DNA from 3 places in the Sphingomonas sp. PAMC26645 genome. Region 2 is predicted to be linked to each of the others. Evidence: riboswitches for the same ligand, from Rfam matches in the RefSeq annotation. Region 2 holds a riboswitch; each other region holds the start of a gene.
The links. A riboswitch is a leader RNA that binds a small molecule or an ion and turns the genes downstream of it on or off. The one in region 2 is predicted to bind cobalamin.
Positions count from the first base shown of each region.

Region 1 (4,712 bases), 240 kb from region 2:
GCCGATCGCCAGTCCGACGAGCGGATAGTATCGGATCGCCGCGGCAAAGTCGTGAGCCCCGGCCTCGACCCGCGGCATCGGCAGGCGCGTCAGGAAACCGAAAGCGATGACCAGCCGCTTCACGTCGCCAGCCCGACGATCTGAACAGTCCGATCCGGCCCAGGCCAGATCCGCAACGACACGAGCGCGGCATAAGGCAGGTCGAACGCCCATGTCTGACGACGATCGAACCCGCACAGGTCCGCCAGCGCCGCCCGGATAGCGCCACCGTGCGTGACGACCAACGTCGGCACCGGGGGAAGTACCGCCAAGGCATTGCCGACACGGTCCAACAACGACGACCATCGCTCACCATCCGGCGGCGGGGCGGCGTCCGGATCATCGTGGAACCGCGCGAAGGCGGCCGGATCGACATCGGCGGGACGCAAGCCGTCCCATGCTCCAAAGTCGAGTTCGCGCCACCGTCGATCGACCTCGCCGACGATGCCCCGCGCGCTGCCGATCGCCGTCGCGCAATCGCGCGTACGCCTCAGACCGGACGACACGATCGCAGCAACCTCCAGCCCTGCGGCTCGCTGGACGCACGCCGCAATACCGGCCTCCGTTACCGGATCGTCCGTTCGCCCCAGCAACAGGCCTTCGCGGACGGGAGCACCATGCCGCATCAGGTACAGCATGTGCGAACCGGTCACGCGACTGAGACCCCCGCCTCGGCAAAGGTCGCCATCTCGTCATGCGCCGCCAGCGCCGCACGAACGAGCAACGTCGCAGTCGCCGCGCCGCTTCCCTCGCCGAGCCGCATGCCTAGCGATAGCAGCGGATCGAGGCCCAATGCCCGCAACAGGCGCGCATGACCCGGCTCGGCCGACACGTGGCCGGCAAGACAATGTGCGAGGATATCCGGGCACGCAGCGGCGATCGGCGCGACCGCGGCACAGCATATGAAGCCGTCGAGCATGACGGGTACGCCGGCCAGACGCGCCGCGAGGACCGCGCCAGCGATCGCCGCAAGTTCACGACCGCCAAGCCTGCGTAGCGTCTCGAACGGGGTGGTCAGTGCGTCCCGGTGCAGCGCCAGCCCGGCCTCCACGGTCGCGATCTTGCGGGCCATGCCGTCGTCGTCGACTCCCGTACCGGGCCCGACCCAGTCGCGTGCCGAGCCATCGAAGCTGGCGAGGCACAGCGCGGCGGCGGAGGTCGAGTTGCCGATCCCCATCTCGCCGAGCACGATCAGGTCGGGCGCGTCCGCAACGACTGCGGCGCCCGCGTTGATCGCATCGAGGCATTCCTCCTCCGACATCGCCGGGGCGACGGTGAAATCGATGGTCGGCCGGTCGAGGTCGAGCGGAACGACTTTGAGATCGAGCCCCGCCGCGCGCGACAGCGCATTGATCGCCGCACCGCCATGTTGGAAATTGGCCACCATCTGCGCGGTGACGGAGGCCGGAAACGCACTGACGCCGCGATCGACGATGCCGTGATTACCCGCGAAGATCACCACCCGGCCGCGATCGAGCCGCGGGCGTTCATGGCCCTGCCAGCCGGCCATGAAGACGGCAATCTCTTCCAACCGCCCGAGCGAGCCCGGCGGCTTGGTCAGTTCGCCCTGCCGCGCCACTGCCGCCAATCGAGCAGCTTCGTCCGGCTGCGGCAACGCGCTCAAGGATGTTAGAAATGCCCCGGCCGTCGGAAAAAAGGTCATTCCACGACGAACCCGGCGGGCGGCGTGCGGGTGATGAAGTGGCCCTTCACGCCCTGCGGCCATTGCTTGAACGGCACCTGTCCGAACGCACTCTCGCCGTAGAGCCGTGCGTAATCCAAGATCGCACGGGCAGCGTCTTCGGTCGGCTCGAAACGGCCGAGCACATAGCCGACCTTGGCGGGCGCGCGGAGGTGGATCGTGCAGAAATCCTGGCAGGCGAACAGGCACGGCATCTCCTGCACCGCCACGTCGGCATAAGCGGGATCGCTCGCCTGCATCGCCTTCAGCGCGCTAACGAGCCGTGCGCCGCCGCGCTGACCCTGCTCGTCGTCACGCGCATCGGTGGAATGGCGGCACGTGTTGCACGCGACCACGGCAACGCCGTCTTCGACCGGCTTCAGCATGTCCGTGCCCGGACGATATTGGAATGACGTGAACTTGGCATAGGAACCCCTTCGGACAGTCGATCCCGCACCGCGCGAAGGGCGAAAGGCGCACGCCTCCAGCCTCCGCGCGACGCGAAGCGATGTCGTCGCTCGGGGTGTTACCCGTCCGTTCGGCGCACCCTGGCCGGACGAAAGACGACCGCGACGGGCAGGTCTCCTGGCTCGCGGGTCAACGCCGTCCGCGCCGCCTTCTCGGGAACATCCCAATGGCATGAGGCACGATGGCTCGCCGCGTACAGTTGCAGGGGCAGCCGGGTGTTTCCCGTTCCCATTTTCATCCCCCTCCGCGCGAGCATCGGGGGAACCTGTCGCGGGGGCAGCGATAGGCGGGAGGTGGAGACGACGCAAGACACGGCTACGTCCGTTAGAAGTCCGCGAGCCGTCCCCACGCCCTCCCGTCATCCTGACGAAAGTCAGGACCCAGGGTAACGGGCGGTGGCCTCCGTGGCTCTGGGTCCTGACTTTTGTCAGGATGACGGACGGTGGTCATAACGGGCCGTAGAATACGAAGCCGCCTAAAACTCCACGCCCGCCTGCGCCTTGACCCCCGACCGGAACGGATGCTTCACCTGCGTCATCTCGGACACCAGATCCGCCATCTCGATCAGTGCATCCGGCGCGTTCCGCCCGGTCACCACGACATGCGTCATCTCGGGCTTCGCCGCCAACACCGCCAGAACCTCGTCGACCGGCAGATACTCATACCGCAACACGATGTTCAGTTCGTCCGCCACGACCATCGCATAGGACGGATCGGCGATCATCCGCTTCACCTCGTCCCACGCCTCGCGCGCCACCGCGATGTCGCGCGCGCGATCCTGGGTGTCCCAGGTGAACCCCTCCCCCATCGGCTTGAACTCGCACAGCGCGGGGAACGCATCGAAGACCGCCTTCTCGCCGGTCGCCATCGCGCCCTTGACGAACTGCACCACGCCGACCTTGCGCCCATGACCGATCATCCGCACCGCCATGCCGAACGCGGCAGTCGACTTGCCCTTGCCCTTGCCGGTGTGGACGATGACCAGCCCCTTCTCGATCGTCTTGCTCGCGACGATCCGGTCGTGGACCTCCTTGCGCTTGGCGCTCTTGGCATTCTGTTCTTCGTCGGTCCGCATGGTCATGTCCTCTCGCGCACCCGATGGCGGATCGCGCCGCGCGGCGCTAGAGCGACCGACATGCTCCGCATTACCGACCTCAAGCTGCCGCTCAACCACGCCGACGAAGCGCTCCCCGCCGCGATCCGCGACCGCCTGCGCGTCACCCCACGCGACCTGATCCGTTACACCGTGGCGCGTCGCGCGCACGATGCGCGTGACAAGATGGACATCCAGCTCGTCTATTCGGTCGACGTCACGCTGAAGAACGAGGACACCGTCCTAACCCGCTTCCGCAAGGATCGCCACGTCCAGCGCACCCCCGACACAGGCTACCGCTTCGTCACCAAGGGCGGCGCGAGCTACACCGGCCCCCGCCCTGTGGTGGTCGGCGCAGGGCCGTGCGGGTTGTTCGCTGGCCTGATCCTCGCGCAAATGGGATTCCGCCCGATCATCCTCGACCGCGGGAAAGTCGTCCGCGAGCGTACCAAGGACACCTGGGGTCTGTGGCGCAAGAGCGTGCTCAACCCCGAATCCAACGTCCAGTTCGGCGAGGGCGGCGCCGGCACCTTCTCCGACGGCAAGCTCTGGAGCCAGATCAAAGACCCGCGCCATCTCGGCCGCAAAGTCCTGACCGAATTCGTGAAAGCCGGCGCGCCGCCCGAGATCCTCACCGAAGCGCACCCGCACATCGGCACGTTCCGCCTCGTCACGATGGTCGAGAGCATGCGCGCGACGATCGAGGCGCTGGGCGGCGAATACCGCTTCTCCACCCGCGTCGACGGTCTCAACATCGTCGAGGAGGCCGGCACCCGCCAACTCCGCGGGCTCCACCTCAGCACCGGCGACTATCTCGAGGCGAACCATGTCGTCTTCGCGGTCGGCCACAGCGCGCGCGACACGTTCGAAATGCTCCATGCCAAAGGCGTTCATGTCGAAGCCAAGCCGTTCTCGATCGGCGTCCGCATCGAGCATCCGCAATCCTGGATCGACGAAGCCCGGTTCGGGCCCTGCGCCGGCCACCCCGACCTCGGGGCGGCGGCGTACAGCCTGTCGCACCACTGCAAGAACGGGCGCACCGTCTACAGCTTCTGCATGTGCCCGGGCGGGACCGTCGTCGCCGCGACGTCCGAGGAAGGCCGCGTCGCGACCAACGGCATGAGCCAATATTCGCGCAACGAACGCAACGCGAACTCGGGGATCGTGATCGGCATCGACCCCGAACGCGACTATCCCGGCCACCCGCTCGCCGGGATCGAGCTGCAACGCCACTGGGAATCGCGCGCATATGTCGCCGGCGGCTCGAACTACAAGGCTCCCGCGCAACGCATCGGCGACCTGCTCGCGGGGCGAGCGTCGACTGCGCTGGGCTCGGTGATCCCGTCGTACAAGCCGGGGGTGCACATGACCGACCTGTCGGAGTGCCTGCCCGACTTCGCCATCGCTGCGCTGCGGGAGGCTCTGCCGGCG
Region 1 covers NZ_CP039249.1:2,802,221-2,806,932, forward strand. Annotated here, with positions in the region: gene cobS (adenosylcobinamide-GDP ribazoletransferase) at 1-123, opposite strand, end outside; gene E5673_RS12960 (histidine phosphatase family protein) at 120-677, opposite strand; gene cobT (nicotinate-nucleotide--dimethylbenzimidazole phosphoribosyltransferase) at 689-1,702, opposite strand; gene E5673_RS12970 (DUF1636 domain-containing protein) at 1,699-2,106, opposite strand; cobalamin riboswitch at 2,278-2,472, opposite strand; gene cobO (cob(I)yrinic acid a,c-diamide adenosyltransferase) at 2,664-3,269, opposite strand; gene E5673_RS12980 (NAD(P)/FAD-dependent oxidoreductase) at 3,324-4,712, shown strand, end outside.
Region 1: it holds a riboswitch for cobalamin, as region 2 does, so the genes downstream of both, E5673_RS12970 (DUF1636 domain-containing protein) here and E5673_RS11845 (TonB-dependent receptor) in region 2, are expected to answer to the same signal.

Region 2 (4,712 bases):
GATACACCGTCCCGACCCGCCATGTCGTGTTGCCTAGCCGCTTGTCGAGCGCGAAGCTTTCGGTCGGGACGGCGACAGTCGAGTCGATCGTCCAGCGCCGTATCCGATCGCACTCGTAGCGAATGCCGCCGACGATCGAGACATGCTCGCCAACCTTCAGCCGGTCCTCCGCGAAGATCGCATATTCGTTCGTCCGCGTGCGATACCGCGGCGCGATCCCCTGGGTGTCGACGATCACGCCAGGATCGAACACGAACGGATCGACCACCGAGACTTGCGGGTCGGCGCCGAAATTGTGCGAATAGGTGAGCTTGACGAGGTTCACATCGAACCCCGCGACGACATCGTTGGTCACGCCGTCCGCGATCCGCGTCTTGAGCGTAACGCCACCCTGGTCGCCCCATTGCGTCTGATCGTGAACGATCCCGGTCATGTCGGTGCGATAAATGCCCCCGGGCGTGGCGCGCACGTCATTCGCGCCATTGGGGCAGAAGCCGTCCGCCGCCAGCCAGCAATAGCTTTCGAGGTTGAGCCACTCGCGCTTGGAGGTGAGCCGATAGGCTTGGTTGCTGACGGTGAGCGTCTCGCTCGGCTGCCAATCGATCTGGAGGCTGGTCCGGTTGTCGCGGTAGCGGACATGGCCGTCGCGCGTGTTGTAGTTGCGGTCGCGATTGTCGTGGTCGAGCCGTCCGTCGATCAGCGGCGTGCCGAAATAGCGCATCGGGTTCTGGTTGCCATAATCATCGCGCACCGTGACGACGAGCCGATCGGTCGGTGCCCAGCGCAACGTCCCCGACAGCGCGTAGCTGCGCGACTGCCCGCGATCGACATATCCGTCGGACCGCCTGTAGCTGCCATCGACACGGTAGGAGAGATGCTCGTCGAGCGGTCCACCGGCACCGGCAGCGACGTGGAAACTGTCCTGCGATCCATAGCCGATCTCGCCGTCCACATCGGTGTGCCGTGTATTCGGCTTGCGCATCAGCACGTTGACCGCGCCGCCTAGCGCACCTTGCCCGTACAGGACGGAAGCCGGACCGCTGAGCACGTCGATCCGCTCGACCATCCACGGATCGCTCGGAAAGGTGATCGTGCCGGCCGCAGGAAAGAGGCGGATACCGTCGATCAGTTGCAACACCGAACCCTGACCGCTGAACCCGCGCGCGGCGAGCGCCGTGCCACCATTGCCGAGATTGGCGACGCTGGTGATGCCGGGCGCGCGGCTCGTCGCGTCGTTCACGGACACGTCGCCGCGCGCCCGGATCGTGTTGCCGTCGATCGTCGACAGCGTTGCCGGCGTTTCGAGCGGCGACAGGTTCAGGCGGCTGCCGGTCGAGTTCGGAACCGTAAGGTCGGCCTGATGGCGGCCAGTGACGAGGATATCGTCGGCGTTACCCGCCGAGCGATCCTCCCCAACCTGCGCGCTGGCCAGGGATGGTAGAAAGGTGACGAGCAACGACGCGGCAAACGCGGCGCACGGTGATGGAAACGACATATAAAAGCCCCCGAGGCGTCGGACGAACCGGCAGGGGCCTGTCACCGAGCACGAGGCTCGAACGTGCGCCGGCGAGCGCGCCACGAGCGGATTGCCCGAGCACGTCCAAGCGAACGGGACCAGTCGTGCCCGACGGACGCCATCGCGACCGGCACGCCTGCCCATGCGGTCCCCACCGCACACATCGTCGCTCAGACGGAGTACCGTGCCTCGGCCATCCCCTGGACTAGGCAAGAGCGACCACACGCCGGCAGGTCTCCTGGCTCACGGGTCAACGCCCGATGCACAACCTTCCCAGACCGATCGGTCCAGTGGCTGGTGGCCGGGGACTTTGCCCGACCACGCACGTGCATCACGCTCGCCGCTTACAGTTGCAGGGACAGCCTCGGCATCAGGTGGACGAAGCCACCCTCACCGCGTTCCCTATTAAGCTCCTCGCGGAGCACCGGTGCGATCATGCCGACCCATCCGAGAACGGGCCGACGGGCAAGGTGTAGCGTGACGTTCCGACGCGGGCAATCGACGATCGCGTAACGATCTTGGCGATCCGTCGACCTATCGTCGTCGCGTTGCGTCCAGGAACGCGGCGGGCCAGACGAGCGGGGCGTTCCAGTTGATCGCCACTTCGTTGACGGTGAACGCGCGGTAATCGTCGGTCCACCACGTTTGTGGTGCGCACCCCTTCATCGGGCCGGTGGGGGGGGGGCCGGATAGCGTCCGTCCGCCGCGGCGGCCCAGAAGCGGTGGTGCGGGTGCTGCATCGGACGCGTGCCGATGCCGGTGACGTAGGACCGGTCGAGCGGATTGCGGCCAAGGATGTAGTCGAGGCTCGCCACGACTGCATTGCGGTACGCTGGCTATCGCTGCGCCCACATCTCGGGATGCGCGTCGATATAGCCCGACAGGGCGGTCGTGATCCGCGCATCGTCGGCGGTCGACGGATGCGAATGGCATCCCGTGAACGCGAGCCCCGTGACGGGCACGAACGCGATATTGCGCTGCCCTTCCGCCTTCAAACGCGCGGCGACCTTGCCGACTTCCGCCGCGATCTCGCCCCCGGCCATGTCGGTTGCCCACAGGACGACATGTGCGTCCGGATCGCGGGCGCGGAGGCGTTTGACGAAGTCGACATAACGCAGCTCGTAATCGGCATGGAGCGCCTCGCGCGTCTTCCACGGCTCGCCGGGATGGAGCGGCGTGGTGAAGTCGTTGGTGCCGAGCGCGATCACGAACAGACGCGGGTGCCACGCCGGGTCGACGTAGCGCGTCGCCTTGTCGAACAGCGTGAAGGGATAGGCAACGGGAAGCGTGTCGGCCGCCATGCCATTGTAATTGCGGACGATCCCGCGGCCAGAGATGGTGTTGACCTGATAGTCCGCGCCGTACCGCCTCGCCGCGAGCGCCGGCATGGCTTGCGAGGTATCGGTGGTCGCCCACACCTCCGCTTCGGTGCAGTCGCGCTTGGTCGAGACGTTGCCATAGCCGACGGTGTGGGAATCGCCGATAAACTCGATCTGCCGCGCTCGGGCGGGGGCGGGCAACGGGCGCGTCCCGGACGCCGCGTAAAATCCGCCGAAGACGGTCGGTGCGGCCTGGCTCTCGCTGACGACGTCGACGCGTATTGCGTGGCGCCCGTCGGCGAGGCCGGTGACGCGGTAGAGGCCTGGCTTGGGCTTGAAGAGCGTCGTCGGGGAGGACCGTCCACCGTGATAAGCAGGATGACATCCCCGTCGCCGATCTTCAGCAGGATGCCTGCGCCCCGAAAATTCGTCTCGAAATAGGTGCCCGGCCATTGGCGTCGATAGCCGTCCGGCGTCCGCTCGACCCGGCCGCCGATATGCATCGGAAGCGCGGCACCGGGCTTGCTCGATACCGCGGTGACGGTGATCGGCGTCGCGACCGCCGATGTCGACAGCAGCGCTGCACCGAGCAGGCCCAGAACCGTACGCATACCATGTGCTCCAGTTCGATCCGACACGGCCGGCATCAGAGCGCCGCCATTGCTGCGGCATGCGCCCGGATCACGTTTTGCGTCGAGGCGTCGCTGTCGAACACGCCGTACCAACCCTGCGGCTCGTGCGGCGGGTCACCCATATAGCCGAGGTCGCCGCGCTGGAACCGGTGGTCGGCATGCGGTGTCCGCGCCTCGCCGTTCCACGCCCAGAAGTTCGAGCCCGTGAGTGGTCCGCCGGACCTCGCATTGGCTTCGATCGCCGCATAGATCTGGCGATAGAAGCGATCCTTATAGACCGTCGTGATGGTCGGATCATAGGCGGTCTTCCCGTCGCGCGGATAGCCGAACTCCTCGATCACCAGCGGCTTGCCGAGCGTCGTGGCGAGCCGGATATGCGCGTCGATATAGCCGGCGACCTTGGCCGCGCCCGCGTCATAGGTACCGGCGAGATCACCCGCGTCCATCCAGGTCCAGTTGTTGGGCCAGATATGCGTCGTGAGGTAATCGATCGACGGAGAACGGTGCGCGGCGAGCACGACGTCCTCGCGCTCGATCGAACCCTTGAGCCCCTCCGAACCGGTCGAGACGAGGTGGTTGGGATCGAGCGTCTTGATGTACCGCGCGGTCTCGTCGATCCAGCGGTAGAAAGCAGGCAGGTTGGGTATGGCCACCACGGCGCCACCGGCGGGGCGTGGCTCGTTCGCCAACTGCCACGCCATGATCGTCGGATCCGCGGCGTAGGCGACGCCCGTCACGGTGTTGGTCCGCGAGACGATCGCGCGGATATAGTCGCGGTACATCGCCTGCGCCTGGCCGTTGGCATAGAACGCGGTGTTCCAGTCGGCGAACGCGGGCCACGGATGCGCGGGGTCGTTCATGTTGATGAACTTGCCGCCGTTGACCCACGACAAATAGGTCATCATTCCGCCCGACCATTCCCAGAAGTTGGCCAGGTAGATCACCCCGGTCATGTCGCGCTTCGCCATCTCGGCGAGCGTCCAGTCGAGGCCCTTGAGCAAGTCTTCGTTATAAGTCGCGGTCTTGTCGCGGAAGCCGGGCGTAATAGAGTTCTTCAGCGGCGAGAGTTCCGCCGACCCGAGGATGCGGAGGTTGCGCACGCCGAGCGCCTTCAAGCGGTCGAGTTCACGGCCGAGACGCGCGCGGTTGCCGTATGCGGTCTCCGCGCCGAGCCACGCGCCGTACCAGATGTTGGCGCCAGCATAGCGGTAGAGCTCGCCGCCACGCCGAAAATGGGTTCCGTCG
Region 2 covers NZ_CP039249.1:2,562,099-2,566,810, forward strand. Annotated here, with positions in the region: gene E5673_RS11845 (TonB-dependent receptor) at 1-1,495, opposite strand, end outside; cobalamin riboswitch at 1,727-1,960, opposite strand; gene E5673_RS20045 (glycoside hydrolase family 9 protein) at 2,179-2,331, opposite strand; gene E5673_RS20050 (GDSL-type esterase/lipase family protein) at 2,353-3,288, opposite strand; partial or broken gene E5673_RS20235 (hypothetical protein) at 3,207-3,482, opposite strand; gene E5673_RS11860 (mannanase) at 3,482-4,712, opposite strand, start outside.

Region 3 (4,712 bases), 1.4 Mb from region 2:
CGGGTCGCTGGAGAACCAGGCGGAGGCCGGCACCCAGACTTTCCCGCAGCCGAGCGACAGGCCGAACAGGAGGATCACGATCAACCCGAGGGCGATGAGTTTGAGTGTGTGCGTCATCAGAACGCCTCCTCGCTCATACCGACCACCGCCACCACCGCCACCCCGGCGAAGGCCGGGGCCCAATTGGGAGACGGTCGTGACAGCGCGCGGCAATCCGTTACTCCGGCCATTCCAATTGGGCCCCGACCTTCGCCGGGGTGGTTTTGGTATGCGTGCAGCATCACAGCCCCGCCCGGATCGCGGCCAGGCGTTCGAGCGCGGGCGGGATCGTCGGCCCACCGCAATTGATCAGCACGCGCGGGAAGACGGCTTGCGGCGTGTTCGGCAGCAGGCGGCGGCGCAGTGTCGTGCCACGGCTGGCGCGTTCGGAGGCGATCACGACGGCTGGCGGCTCCGTCACGATCGTCTCAGCGGAGAGCGTGCCGGTATGCGTCAAGCCGTAGGTCGCGGCGGCGTTTCGGAAGCCAACGCGCGTCATCATGTCGTTCAGCAACGTGCTCCCCCCGGTCGCGAGGTCGCCGCTGATATAGAGCAAGGCGCTCGGCGACGGTCCATTCTTGCTGCTCCAGTGCGCCACCGCGCGGTCGATCTCGGCATTGATCCGCGCGCCACCCATCGGTGCGCCGACAGCCTCGGCGATCTGCGTGACCTGCGCCTGGCTCTCCGAGATCGAGTCGGGAATGCCGACCAGCAGCATCTTCAGCCCGGCGCGCGCGTACGCCGCCTGAGTCGCGGGTGGCGTATAGGTGCTGGCGATGACGAGATCGGGGTGGAGCGCGATAACCTCCTCCGCGGTCCCGGCGATCCCGCGAAACCGGCGCGCGACGACGATCGGGATCGAGGTCGCGGAAGGGTCCTGCGAATAATGGCTGATCGCGGCGATTCGTGCGGGCGGCAGGATGCGGACCAGCACCGAATCCACGCACGGATTGGTCGAGACGATCCCCCCGCCTACTCCCGCGCCGGGGGGGGTTGCGCAGCCCCCGATCAGGAGTGCGAGGAGGATCGCTCCGCGCCTCACTTCAGGCGCAACCGCACGCCGCCATAGGCCGCGCGGCCGTAATTGCCGTAGCCGGCGATCGTCTCGTACCGCGCGTCGGTCAGGTTATCGACGCGGCCATAGACCGCGAACCGCTCGCCGATCGGCAGTTCCGCACGCACGCCGGCCAGCGCATAGCCGTCGAGACGTGTGGTATTGCTCGCCTCGTCGAAGCTGTCGCCGACCATCGTCACGGTGCCGCCGACGGAGAGGCCGAACGCGAACCGATAATCGGCATCGACGCTCGCGGTCTGCTTGGGGCGCCGTGCAAGATCATTGCCGAAATTGTCCCCAATCGAGCGGTTCTCGGTGTCGATATAGCTGTAATTCGCCGTCAGCGTCAGCGCATCGATAGGGCGCAGGGCGAGCGTGAATTCAACGCCGTCCGCCTCGGCCCGAGCGACGTTGTCATACACGCCGAACGGACGGTTGGCGCAGATCGAATCGGCCGTCTCCAGCTCGGCCGGGCTGCAATCGCGGAAGTCGATCTGGTTGCGCGTGCGGCGATTGAAGTAGGTCACCCCGACGCGGCCGCGGTTACCGAGGAAGGCTTGCTCGACGCCGACATCGAAGTTGCGCGCGGTCTCCGGATCGAGGCCGCGGTTCCCGTAGTCGGAGAAGAGCTGGTACAAGGTCGGTGCCTTGAAGCCCTCGCCATAGCTCGCGCGGACGGTGGTGCCGGTCCGCAATGCCAACGCTGCGTTGGCGCCGAACGTCGTGTGGCTGCCGAAATCGTCGTGGTCGTCGTTGCGGACGCCGCCGGTGACCGTGAGTACGTCGACCGGCTTGACGATCAGTTGGCCGTAGACGCTGGTGATGCCGGTATGCGCGAAGGTGCTGCCGTCGTTGAAGCGGCTGTTCTCGCGCTCGACGCCTGCGACGACGCGCACTTGGTCGAGCGGACGGAAGTCGCCCTGATACTCGTAGCGTTCGCTGCGGCCGCGGCCGAGAAACGTCACGTCCCCGCCGGGCTGCGAGTAATTGTCGCGGTTGATGTCGGCGATCGTGAACGCCACGCGGTTGTTGAATCGGCCGTCCGCGAGGTTCGCATGCAGCCCCGCATAGCCGTACAACTCCTGCGTAGTGGAGTAAGCGGGGCTGTCTGCGACCACGAACGTATTCGGGTCGAAACCGTCGTCGATGTCGACGCGGCTGTCCGCGAAATAGCCGCGCAGGTCGAGGCCGATGCCCGGCGCGAACTCGACGCCGACCCGCCCGGTCGCGCCATATTGTCGATAGCCGTCGCGCTCGGTGCCGCTGGCCGCGGACGAGATGCCGTCGGTGCGCAGATATCCGCCGGTCAGCGATCCGGATACCGGACCCGACTTGCCCGACACGCCCGCGCTCGCGAACACGCTGTCGGCATAGCCATATTCGGCGTTGGCGCGGGCTTGCACGCCTTCGGTCGGCGCCTCGGTGATGATGTTGACGACGCCGCCGAGCGCCTGGCTGCCCCACGGCACCGAGTTCGGGCCGCGCAGGATTTCGATCCGCTCGACCGAGCTCGAAAGGAGGTTGCCAAAGTTGAAGCCGCCGCCGGTCGACGAGGGATCGTTGACGCGCACGCCGTCGATCACGACGAGCGTCTGGTCCGCCTCGGCACCGCGGATGCGGACGCTGGTCAGCGCGCCGACCGTGCCGTTGCGCGTCACCGTAACGCCCGGAGTGGTCGCGAGCAGATCGGACACCACAGTGGTCTGGCGGCGCTCGATCTCGGCGCGGTCGATCACGGTCACGGCCTGGCCGATCTCGCTCAGCGGTTGTGCGGCGCGGGTTGCGGTGACGACGACTTCGGGAGCGTCGGGGTCGGGAATGTCCTGCGCGTAGGCGGGCGATGCGATCGCCGCGGCGCTCAGGAGAAGGAAGAATTTCGTCATCGGCTGCGTCCTAACCAGAACCGCCAGCGACCATTCGCCGGGCGGCCAGACGTCTCTCGCTCGAGGAAACCCGGCATGACCGGAGCACTCGTCCGCGCCGGACACCCGCCCGCGCAGTGGATCGACCGTGAGAGGCAGGTCTCCTGGCTTCCGGGTCGCCGCGCCCACCCCACCTTCCCAGGCCGAGACCCAGTGGCATATCGGGGTGGCCGCTATCCGGTCACAGTTGCGGGTACAGCGCCGGTCTTGCAGACATATCCGCGCACCGACTTCCCTTTTGATCCCGTCGCCGGGAACCCTTCACGGGGGTGGCATTAGTCGTGCGCCAGACACGGGTCAACGCGGGGGCTGCTGATCCTCCCCCTGGCGGGGGAGGATCGTAAGCTCCCTCACCGTCCATCGCACCACCCCGGTGGAGGCGTGTTAGTCGGGACGTCGCTTTCCCTACCTTGTTCTCCCGCGAAGGCGGGAGCCCAGTCTGGGTCCCCGCCTTCGCGGGGAAACATGCTGCCTTTCTTTCCCTGGCTGCGGGCGGATTGACTCTTACCGAAGCCCGTAGCGCAGCCCGACCCAGATCGTCCGCGGCGTGGCGCGCTCGACGATTTTAGCGCCGCTGATCCCTGCCTCGACCCGCTCGTTGAACAGGTTCTCCCCGCGCAGTTCCGCAACCAGCGACCGCAGGATCGGCAGCGCCGCATACGCGTCCAGCGTCGTCGCCGGATCGAGCACCCGCGTGTTCTGGTCGTCGTCATACTGCCGCCCGATATGCCGCACCGTCAGCGACATTGCCGCCGCATCGCGCCGCCAGTCGACCGTCCCTGACACCTGGTCGCGCGGGGTCTGCGCCGGACGCAAACCGTCCAGAGCAGCCGTAATCCCCGCCCCCTCGACCTTCGAATTCGTATGCGACCACGACGCCTGAACGCCCCACAGACCCGGCCGATACGACGCATCCAACTCGAACCCATGCGCGCGGATCGCGTCGAGGTTCTGGCGAACGCGGTAGGTCGTCACCCCCGGCAATACCTGCACCGGACTGGTCGTCGTGACGTTCGCCACCGCATCCTTCAGCCGGTTGTAGAAATAGGTCGCGGCGATGCTCATCCCCGGCGCAGGCGTCAGCGTGACACCGCCCTCGACCCCGGTCAGTCGCTCCGGCGCCAACAGCGCGTTCGCCGCGGTCGCGTCGTTGCCGACGCGGAACGGCCGATACAGTTCGTTGAGCGTCGGCAGTCGCCACCCGCGATACCCGGCCGCGCGCAAAGTGATCGCATCGACCGGCTGGTACGCTACGCCCGCCCGGCCGGTCGTCTCGCTGCCGTCGCGATCCGCATACCGGAGGTTGGTCAACGCCGCGCCACCCGCCAGGGGCCGCTCGGACAGATAGCCACCGTCGATCGACCACCAGTCGACCCGGCCACCCAGGCTGAACGTGAAGTCGCCCGCGACCAGGCTCCCGTCGGCGAACACGCCGGTCGTCGTCGTGCTCCCGCCAGCCTCGCGCCGCCGCGTCGGCACCGTGTTGACGATCGTATAAAGCTCCTGTGTCTTGCCGCTCACGTCGCGAACATCCGCGCCCAGACGCAGCGTGATGCTCTCGCCCAGCGGCGGAGCGATCTCGATCCGCCCCCCCAGTCCGGTCGCCGGCGTATTATACTGGTTCAGCGACTGGATCGCGGTCGACCGCGCGGCATTGATACTGTTGAAGCTGCTCGCAAACGCACGCGTCTGGAGAT
Region 3 covers NZ_CP039249.1:3,912,864-3,917,575, forward strand. Annotated here, with positions in the region: gene E5673_RS17865 (iron ABC transporter permease) at 1-117, opposite strand, end outside; gene E5673_RS17870 (ABC transporter substrate-binding protein) at 281-1,081, opposite strand; gene E5673_RS17875 (TonB-dependent receptor) at 1,078-2,976, opposite strand; cobalamin riboswitch at 3,092-3,292, opposite strand; gene E5673_RS17880 (TonB-dependent receptor) at 3,520-4,712, opposite strand, start outside.
Region 3: it holds a riboswitch for cobalamin, as region 2 does, so the genes downstream of both, E5673_RS17875 (TonB-dependent receptor) here and E5673_RS11845 (TonB-dependent receptor) in region 2, are expected to answer to the same signal.